3 regions of the Rouxiella sp. Mn2063 genome follow, and region 3 is predicted to be linked to each of the others. Evidence: predicted binding sites of a transcription regulator. Region 3 holds the regulator's gene; each other region holds the start of a gene.
What was found. The regulator CRP, encoded in region 3, controls carbon source genes, mostly activating them, when cyclic AMP is high. The targets are predictions, from matches to a motif close to ATGTGANNNNNNTCACAT.

Region 1 (3,284 bases), on a different contig from region 3:
GAGCAGGCCAATTGCCAATAAACCAGTGGATAAGGAAAGTGCGAGGCTGCTTGCGGCAGGTGAGACCCCGAATTGCTGCGATAAAATTGGCATAATGGGTTGCACGCAATAGAGCAGGGCGAATGTTGCCAAACCAGCAGAAAATAACGCGAGTGTCACCCGCATAAAGGCAGGTGTGCCGCGTTTTATAAAGATATTCTTATTATTCTCGTGATGTACAACACCGATGTCATCGGCAGTCTTTGTGGTGGAATGCTGCTGTAAATCATCATCATTAACTGATTGATTTGCCGACTGGGGGACAGATCGACGGCTTGGCGTATTCACTCAATTTCCTTAGCAATCCGATTGGATAAATTGTGAAAATATTACTCACTCCCCATATTTTTATCTAATATATTGATTCATCATATTTGATATCTTAAACCTCTTAATGCTGGAAATATGCACAATATAGAATTACGACATCTGCGATATTTTATTGCTGTTGCTGACGAGCTCCATTTTGGGCGGGCAGCAGAACGGCTGCATATTTCACAACCTCCGTTAAGTCAGCAAATACAAGCACTAGAAAATCATATTGGTGCGGTTTTATTCCAGCGTAATAACCGCAATGTCAGCTTGACGCAGGCGGGTGAGGTATTCCTGAAAGAAGCGAAACAGATCATTGCGCGCGTCGAAGAAGCCTCAAATACGGCATCCAGAATTCATCGCGGCGAAGAAGGTACTGTGACGCTAGGCGTGACGTCTTCCGCACCATTTCTGCGCAGGGTATCCCACACGTTGCAGCGCTTTCGCATGCTATATCCGAAAATAAATGTCCGTATTGAAGAGTTAAACAGTCAGTTGCAAGTTGAGCCATTACTTGAAGGTAAACTTGATGTAGGGATTATGCGTAAAAGCGTATTGCCAGATGTACTGCAACATCATTTATTGCTATCTGAATCTTTGGTGGCAGTGGTTCCAGAAGCTCACCCTTTAGCCACGTTGCCAGAAGGGACGCTGCGCCTGACAGATTTAGCTTCACAACCTTTTGTTTTCTTCTCCCAAGAGGTTGGGACATCGCTTTATGATGCTATTCTCAAACGCCTTGCGCAATCTGGAGTGACACCCTTTATTACTCAAGAAGTTGGGCAGGCATCTACTATTATTGGTCTGGTGTCAGCAGGACTTGGTGTATCAATTTTGCCCGCGTCTTTTAAACGTATTCAGGTAGATGGTGTGCGCTATTTACACTTTGCTGAAACAGATATCAATACTGATGCGTGGCTAGTTCATCATGCCCGTCGCCCGCTGACAACCCCAGCTGCCACTTTAGTCAAAATGATGATGGCCGATAGCAACACTTATTAATTGCAGTCTTGCCAAGGCAAGCATGGGCGTGAGGAACGGCGATATTATCGGCTATAATTTATATATTTCTCTGCATTGTGTGCACCAAATCACATAACTAATCAAATAGTTGACGATGTTTTTTAAAAGCTCCAACATAGCATTACTATTTATTTAGAAGCGCGAAAAATACTAGGAGCGGGCTCTGTGATAGCTGATGGGCAGCCTGGACATATTGACTTGATCAAGCAAATAAACGCCGGTGCAGTTTATCGGCTAATCGATCAGTTTGGTCCAATATCGCGTATTGAATTGTCTAAAATGGCACAGCTTGCGCCGGCAAGTATCACTAAAATTGTCCGCGAATTATTACTGGCCCATCTAGTGCAAGAAACGGAGTACCAGGACCCTGGTAGCCGAGGGCGACCGGCGATTGGACTAGTTTTGGATACACAGGCCTGGCACTATCTTTCTGCGCGCATTAATCAGGGCACGTTGACCTTAGGACTGCGTGATTTGAGCAGCAAGCTGGTCGTCGAGGATGTGTTACCTCTGCCCGTTGAAAGCAGCGAACCTTTCCTCACACGTATTATTACGTCGATAGATCAATTTTTTATCCGTCACCAAAAGAAACTAGAGCGCCTGACTGCTATTGCTATCACCTTGCCTGGAATGATAGATGCGCGAGAAGGTATCATTCAACGCATGCCATTCTATGAGGCTGAAGGTGTGCCTCTTGGGCCCGCGCTTGAAGCGCATACCGGGTTATCTGTTTTTGTACAGCATGATATCGCCGCCTGGACAATGGCTGAAGCGCTATACGGCGCTTCACGAGGATTTAATAATGTTATCCAGGTCGTCATTGACCACAATGTTGGCGCCGGGGTAATTACCGGTGGCCGAGTATTGCATAGCGGCAGCAGCAGTGTCGTTGAAATGGGCCATACTCAGGTTGATCCTTATGGTAAGCGCTGTTATTGCGGTAATCATGGCTGTTTAGAAACGGTAGCCAGCATCGATAGTATCTTAGAGCTAGTACGTCATCGCCTGAGCTTGACGCCACATTCACAGCTTAATCATCAGCCGCTAACGGTTGAGTCATTATGTGAGGCGGCAAATCAGGGCGATATTATGGCTCGTGATGTGATTGCGAATGTTGGACACAGCGTCGGGCGTATATTGGCAGTTATGGTTAATATATTTAACCCGCAAAAAATATTAATCGGTTCACCACTCAATGCGGCAAAAGATATCCTTCATCCGGCTATTATCTCCTGCATCCAACAACAATCACTGCCAGCATACAGTGACAATATGCGTTTAGAATCAACGCAATTTTATAACATCGGCACAATGCCTGGCGCGGCTTTAGTAAAGGATGCACTCCATAATGGTTCTCTGTTAGTCAAATTATTACAGGGGTAATTCTTCGATATTTATCCTTCATTAGTTCTATTTTATTTATTGGTCAAAGATTTAAAAGTCATTGATCAATAATTATCATATAAAACAACCCTCCATAACATTACCTCGCAAAATATTGCTGTTCACACAAACATTGCGCTAACGCAAATTGTAATCATTAATGATGCCCTAGACTTAGGCCAATTAATCCGTGTGTCTTCGTTAAGATTTATGCGAACGCTCTTTGTTAAATCGTTCGTCTTTACTAATAGTAAGGTGAGCGTAGGAAAGGAGTATCAACATTATGATTACGCGATTTTTTGTCACAGGGACGGGATCTCGGGTTGGGAAAACCATTGTGAGTCGGGCCTTGCTGCAGGCCGCAGCTGGTAAAGGTAAAACGGCTATTGGCTATAAACCTATTGCTACAGGATGTGGAGCCTTGGCCGAAGGCGATAAAAGTAAAGATGCGGTAATTTTGCAAAATTCATCATCTATTTCTTATCCTCTACGTTCCATTACTCCTTTTGCTCTCATCAGTGAGGATA
Region 2 (3,284 bases), on a different contig from region 3:
CGGCCACAAAGTTAATGATACAGAATCATTGCTGTATAAGCGCCAGCACATGGCTGGCGCTACTGTTCTCTGAAGTATCGCCGTATTAAAGCGCGTTTTTAACTGCTGCTTCGCAATTGTGGGTAACGGCGGAAAATAAAGATACACCATACAAGCGCCAGGCAACCTATTGCACCACCCGCATAGCCTACGTTAGCGACGTGCAGATGCAAACTGACCTGGTTGCCAATCAACGCCCCGGCACCGATACCGATATTGAAGATGCCAGAGAAAAGTGAAGTGGCAACATCGGTAGCATCAGATGCCAGCGCGAGTACACGAATTTGCAATAATAAAACGATCATCATCATCGCCATGCCCCATATCACGCATAGCGCTGAAACCCACTCTGGGCTTGGGGCGGCAAGGAACAGCAGCATCATACAAATACTGATCAATCCGATTGCGGCAATCAGCAAACCGGCAGGATAGCGATGATTAAGCAGACTAAATAGCGTGCTGCCTATAATGCCTGCCGCACCAAAGATCAGTAAAAGGAAGGTAGTGAAATTCTCGCCCATATGCGCAACATTTTGCATAAACGGCTCAATATAACTGTAGGCCGTATAGTTAGCGGTTACGGTACAGGCAGTCAAAATATAGAGCGAAACTAAGGCCGGGCGGCGGAACAATACTGGGACACTGCTAAGTGAACCGGAGTGTTCACTGGGTAATTTCGGCAGGAGTTTCATCAGGCAAACCATGGTGATGATTGCCCCTATGGCGATGATCAGAAATGTCATACGCCAGCCCATATATTGACCGATAATACGCCCAAGCGGTAAGCCTAATACCATCGCCAGCGAAGTACCTGTTGCCAGCATACTCAATGCCTGTGTTTTCTTACCCGCGGGGGCCACTCGGATAGCCAATGACGCGGTGATTGACCAAAATACGGCATGCGCCAGCGCGATACCAATACGCGAGGCAATCAGGCTACTAAAGTTCCACGAGAAAACGGACAATATATGGCTGGCGATAAACAGGACAAATAGTCCGGTAAGCAGACGTTTACGCTCAATCTTGCGCGTAAGCAGCATCATCGGTAGTGACATCAATGCCACCACCCAAGCATAAATCGTTAACATCCAACCGACTTGCACCGTCTGCATTGAGAAACTCTCTGCAATATCAGAAAGCAAACCGACGGGAACAAACTCAGTGGTATTAAAGATAAAGGCGGCGACCGCCAGAATAACGACGCGCAGCCAAGCTGTTTGGCGTGGAACGGTTTCTGATTGCATGGGCATGAGAGCTTCACTGAACAATAAAAGGTAAAAAAACGCCCTGCGATAGGGAGAATTAGCCGCGCATATTCTGTTTTATTTATCTCCCAATAGAAATCAAAATTTGAAAGACGTCGCATTTTCCTTCTTTTGAGCAATATAAAACCCATAAGCTAGTTACAGTATATTTACAAAATGACACATTTACTGAGGGCAAATACCCCTGAAGAGTGAAGGGGACATGCTAAGATCTAGGAATATTCTTTCCACTAAGAAGAAAGAATTTCTTTATACATACCGTCTGACGGTTACTCACTTTTCATACAATGTGATTTTTACTTAATTATGCCATCAAACAATACTGGAAATTCGCGCAGAGACTTCTTACTGAAGACTATTGCGTTAGCCCCTGCTGTCGCTATAAATGGTACCGGTTTCATTGCGATGACGTCACCTGCAATGGCCAGTGATACTCAGCCTGATTCAGCGGCAACGTCAACTAAACCGGGCGATGTATCGGCAAAGGCACCACACTACACCCCGACAAAATTCACGACTGAAGAATATGTCTTTATCCAGGCAGCCGTTGCTCGTTTGATCCCGGCAGACGAACGCGGTCCTGGAGCGTTAGAAGCAGGTGTCCCTGAATTTATCGACAGGCAGATGAACACGCCTTATGCCACCGGTGCCAATTGGTACATGCAAGGGCCGTTTCACCCAGATGCTGAGCATGATCTGGGCTACCAACTGCCATTGGGACCCTTGGCTATCTATCAACTAGGTATTGCGGATGCGAATGCTTATGCTAAAGCGCAACATGGCAAAGTATTCAGTGAGTTAACGGTTGAGCAACAAGAAGAATTGCTGATGCAATTTGAGAGCGGTAAAGCCGCTTTTAGCCAGGTACCAAGCAAAGTCTTTTTCTCTTTCCTGCTGCAAAACACCCGCGAAGGTTTCTTTAGCGATCCTATCCATGGCGGCAACCACCAAATGGTTGGCTGGAAACTGATTGGTTTCCCCGGCGCGCGCGCTGATTTTATGGATTGGGTAGACCGTGGTGAACGTTATCCGTTCCCTCCGGTGTCGATTAGCGGAGAAAGAGCGTAATTATGTCAAATGTAATGAAAAAAGTAGATGCCGTGATTGTTGGTTTTGGCTGGGCGGGTTCTATCATGGCGAAAGAGTTGACGGAAGCGGGGCTAAATGTGGTCGCTTTAGAGCGTGGCCCGGCACGCGATACTTATCCTGATGGCTCTTATCCGCAAGTTGTCGATGAATTGACCTACAATATTCGCAAGAAATTGTTTCAAGATTTGTCAAAAAGTACGGTGACTATTCGCCACAATGCTGCGCAGACCGCTATGCCTTATCGCCAGCTTGCTGCGTTTCTTCCTGGAACCGGTACCGGTGGTGCTGGTTTGCACTGGTCAGGCGTGCATTTTCGGGTCGACCCGATCGAATTACGCATGCGTAGCCACTATGAAGAGCGCTACGGCAAGCATTTTATTCCTGAAGGCATGACTATTCAGGACTTTGGCGTTACCTACGATGAATTGGAGCCTTTCTTTGATAAAGCAGAGAAAGTCTTTGGTACCTCGGGTGCGCCTTGGACAATCAAGGGCAAAGTGGTTGGACAGGGTAAAGGCGGGAATCCATTTGCTGCTGACCGTTCAGATGCATTTCCACTGCCGCCACAAAAGCGAACTTATTCAGCTCAGCTGTTTGCTAAAGCGGCAGAATCGATTGGCTACCATCCTTATGATTTGCCGTCAGCAAATACCTCTGGCCCTTACACTAACCCGTATGGTGCACAAATGGGGCCGTGTAATTTCTGCGGCTATTGCAGCGGCTATGCTTGTTACATGTACGCGAAGGCCTCGCCGAATGTGAATATTCTGCCGTCATTGCGCCAGGAGTCGGGCTTTGAATTGCGTAACAATGCCTATGTATTACGGGTAAATTTAACTGACGATAAGAAACGTGCAACAGGCGTCACTTATGTTGATTCTCTGGGGCGCG
Region 3 (3,284 bases):
TTGCACTGATTTCTATTGCCTGATTTTGATTTTTTATTCATATTTTGTGAGTAATTTTTCATTTGTCTTTGCGGGATAATTTGCCGTAATGACGATAAATCGGATGGGAGAGTGTGGGATGGCACAAAAGCCAGCGGTAGAGCGCAGTGATTTTGATCGGGTTATTCTGCCGGTTTATGCACCAGCTAAGTTTATTCCGGTCAAGGGGAAAGGCAGTCGTATCTGGGATCAGCAAGGCGCTGAGTATATTGATTTTGCCGGCGGTATTGCCGTTACGGCACTGGGTCATTGCCATCCTGCTTTGGTAGAAGCGCTGCATAAACAAGGTGAAACCTTGTGGCATGTCAGCAATGTCTTTACCAATGAGCCTGCTTTGCGTTTGGCACAGAAACTAATTGATGCCACCTTTGCTGACCGGGTATTTTTCGCCAACTCGGGTGCCGAAGCTAATGAAGCTGCATTCAAGCTGGCGCGTTACTACGCATCTGCTCGCCATAGCCCTTACAAAAGCAAAATTATTGCCTTCCACAATGCTTTCCATGGCCGCACGTTGTTTACCGTTTCAGTCGGTGGACAGCCAAAATATTCGGACGGATTTGGCCCCAAGCCTGCTGATATCGTCCATGTACCTTTCAATGATCTGGCCGCGGTTAAAGCGGTTATCGACTCCCACACTTGTGCCATTGTCGTCGAACCGATTCAAGGTGAAGGCGGTGTAACGCCAGCTACCCAAGAATTTATGCAAGGTTTACGTGACCTGTGCGATGAGCATAACGCGCTGCTGGTATTTGATGAAGTGCAAAGCGGAATGGGGCGCAGCGGCAAACTGTTTAGCTATATGCATTATGGCGTCACGCCAGATATCCTCACGACGGCCAAAGCGTTGGGCGGTGGTTTCCCAGTGAGCGCGATGCTGACTAGCGAAGAGGTCGCCTCGGTAATGGCACCGGGCAAACACGGTACCACTTACGGTGGTAATCCGCTGGCTTGTGCGGTTGCCGAAGCGGCGCTGGATTTGATTAATACGCCAGAAGTATTGGCTGGCATTGATGAACGTCGTGATGCCTTCTTACAGGCGCTGACGGCTATCAATGACAAATATAAGGTCTTCCAGGAGTTTAGAGGTCAAGGCTTGCTGATCGGCGCTGAGTTGTCAGAAGCTTATAAAAACCGGGCTGGTGAGTTCCTTGCCGCCGCGGCTGAACAAGGCGTGATGGTCTTGGTGGCTGGCACAAATGTGATGCGCTTTGCCCCGTCATTAGTGATCGATTTTGATGATATTCGGGAAGGTATGGCGCGCTTTGAACAGGCGGTTGCTCAGGTTGTTGGCGTTTAATATCTGGCTTAAAAGAGTCCAATAAAAATGGCGCAGCAGAATTATCTGTTGCGCCATTTTTTCTTTAAGATTTTATTCAGGGTTAATAAATGCTGGCGGTGAATTAACGGGTGCCGTAAACGACAATTGTTTTACCGTGTGCGGAGATCAGGTTCTGATCTTCGAGCATTTTGAGGATACGTCCAACTGTCTCACGTGAGCAGCCGACGATCTGACCGATTTCCTGACGAGTGATTTTGATCTGCATACCATCTGGGTGGGTCATGGCATCGGGCTGTTTAGCCAGATTAAGCAGAGTTTGGGCAATACGGCCTGTCACATCAAGGAATGCAAGATTTCCTACTTTTTCAGAAGTCACTTGCAAACGGTTCGCCATCTGCGCGGAAAGGCGCATTAAAATATCCGGGTTCACTTGGATCAACTGGCGGAATTTCTTATAGGAAATTTCTGCCACTTCACAGGCAGTTTTTGCCCGTACCCAAGCGCTACGTTCCTGGCCTTCTTCGAAAAGACCAAGCTCGCCGATGAAATCTCCCTGATTCAGATAGGAGAGGATCATCTCTTTGCCTTCTTCATCCTTGATCAGCACGGCAACCGAACCTTTCACGATGTAGTAAAGCGTTTCGGCTTTTTCACCTTGGTGAATCAGCGTACTTTTAGATGGATATTTGTGTATATGACAATGAGACAGGAACCATTCGAGAGTAGGGTCTGTTTGTGGTTTGCCGAGAACCATTAGCTATTATCCTCTGTTATTACCGTCTGAGTTCCCTGTACGGCGTTTTTATAAATAAGCGCCATTTTAGCATATGAACAGATCAGCAATACTGCAAGCGACAGGCGGAGCGATATCCCTCAAAAAAGGGGTGTCACTATGAAAACCGGAGCCGGAAATTGCTGATAAGTTTCTGTCGCTTTGTTTGTAACACAGGATTGCCCTAGTGTCTCCTGTTGTCTCGCTTCAGCATGACGGCGATCTCCCTGCATTGCATTTTTAGGCTAAAAGGGTAGTCTGTCGGGGAATATTCGCTGGGAGAAAAAGAGATGCAGGCACGGGTAAAGTGGGTCGAAGGGTTGACGTTTTTAGGCGAATCCGCATCAGGTCATCAGGTATTGATGGACGGAAATGCGGGTGATAAAGCGCCAAGCCCAATGGAAATGTTGTTGATGTCCGCTGGTGGATGTAGCGCCATTGATGTGGTGTCTATTTTGCAAAAAGGTCGTAACGATGTGGTGGATTGCGAGGTGAAGCTGACCTCAGAACGTCGTGAAGAAGCGCCTCGTTTATTTACTCGCATCAACCTGCATTTTATTGTTACAGGCACTGGTTTGACCGATAAAGTGGTTGAACGTGCGGTCAGCCTGTCTGCGGAGAAGTACTGCTCGGTATCGCTGATGCTGGGTAAAGCCGCCACCATTACGCACAGCTTTGAAGTGATTAACCCGCAGGATGCGAATACCTCATTATAAGAGGTCGTCGTTTTGTCCGCTAAGTTGCTGGCAACGATGACGCACTAATTCTATAAAACGCCGCGCCGTTAAGGTTAGCGGCGTTTTTTGTGAGTAAATCAGGCTGTACTCGACTGTTGGAAGATGCGGGATTGGCAAGGGGCAGAACATACGTTGCATCAACGGCAGTCTGAACATGGCCGCGGTTCCCAACGTAAGATAATCAGCGCTAAGCACCAGTGTTAACCCAAATAACAGAGAGTTGCTATGCAATACCGTTTGCCCCGTTCGCGAGGGAATTGCCAGCAGCGATTGGCTAAGTTTTTGATAGTAGCCCATGTCATCGTCGGGCAGTAGCCAGCTCGCTTTAGCCAATTGCGCGATGTTGGTCGCGCGCTGCAACGGATGGTGTCGGCGTGCGATTACGCATATTGGCGTGATAAATAGTGATTCACTGGCTAGTCCCGTCAGTGGTACGTCAGGGCTGATAATATCTATC

Region 1: a site for CRP is predicted at 1,431-1,448, ahead of mlc (sugar metabolism global transcriptional regulator Mlc). Genes of this name have one in related genera too.
Region 2: a site for CRP is predicted at 1,388-1,405, ahead of ACL9RG_RS01905 (sugar transporter). Genes of this name have one in related genera too.

Annotation. Positions count from the first base shown of each region.
Region 1 covers NZ_JBMOUD010000006.1:184,285-187,568, forward strand. The annotation lists gene ACL9RG_RS11525 (MFS transporter) at 1-228, opposite strand, end outside; gene ACL9RG_RS11530 (LysR substrate-binding domain-containing protein) at 445-1,353, shown strand; gene mlc (sugar metabolism global transcriptional regulator Mlc) at 1,540-2,757, shown strand; gene bioD (dethiobiotin synthase) at 3,041-3,284, shown strand, end outside.
Region 2 covers NZ_JBMOUD010000001.1:450,095-453,378, forward strand. The annotation lists gene ACL9RG_RS01905 (sugar transporter) at 99-1,283, opposite strand; gene ACL9RG_RS01910 (gluconate 2-dehydrogenase subunit 3 family protein) at 1,611-2,372, shown strand; gene ACL9RG_RS01915 (GMC family oxidoreductase) at 2,375-3,284, shown strand, end outside.
Region 3 covers NZ_JBMOUD010000002.1:403,478-406,761, forward strand. The annotation lists gene argD (bifunctional acetylornithine/succinyldiaminopimelate transaminase) at 119-1,336, shown strand; gene crp (cAMP-activated global transcriptional regulator CRP) at 1,440-2,072, opposite strand; gene ACL9RG_RS05235 (OsmC family protein) at 2,381-2,806, shown strand; gene ACL9RG_RS05240 (LysR substrate-binding domain-containing protein) at 2,801-3,284, opposite strand, start outside.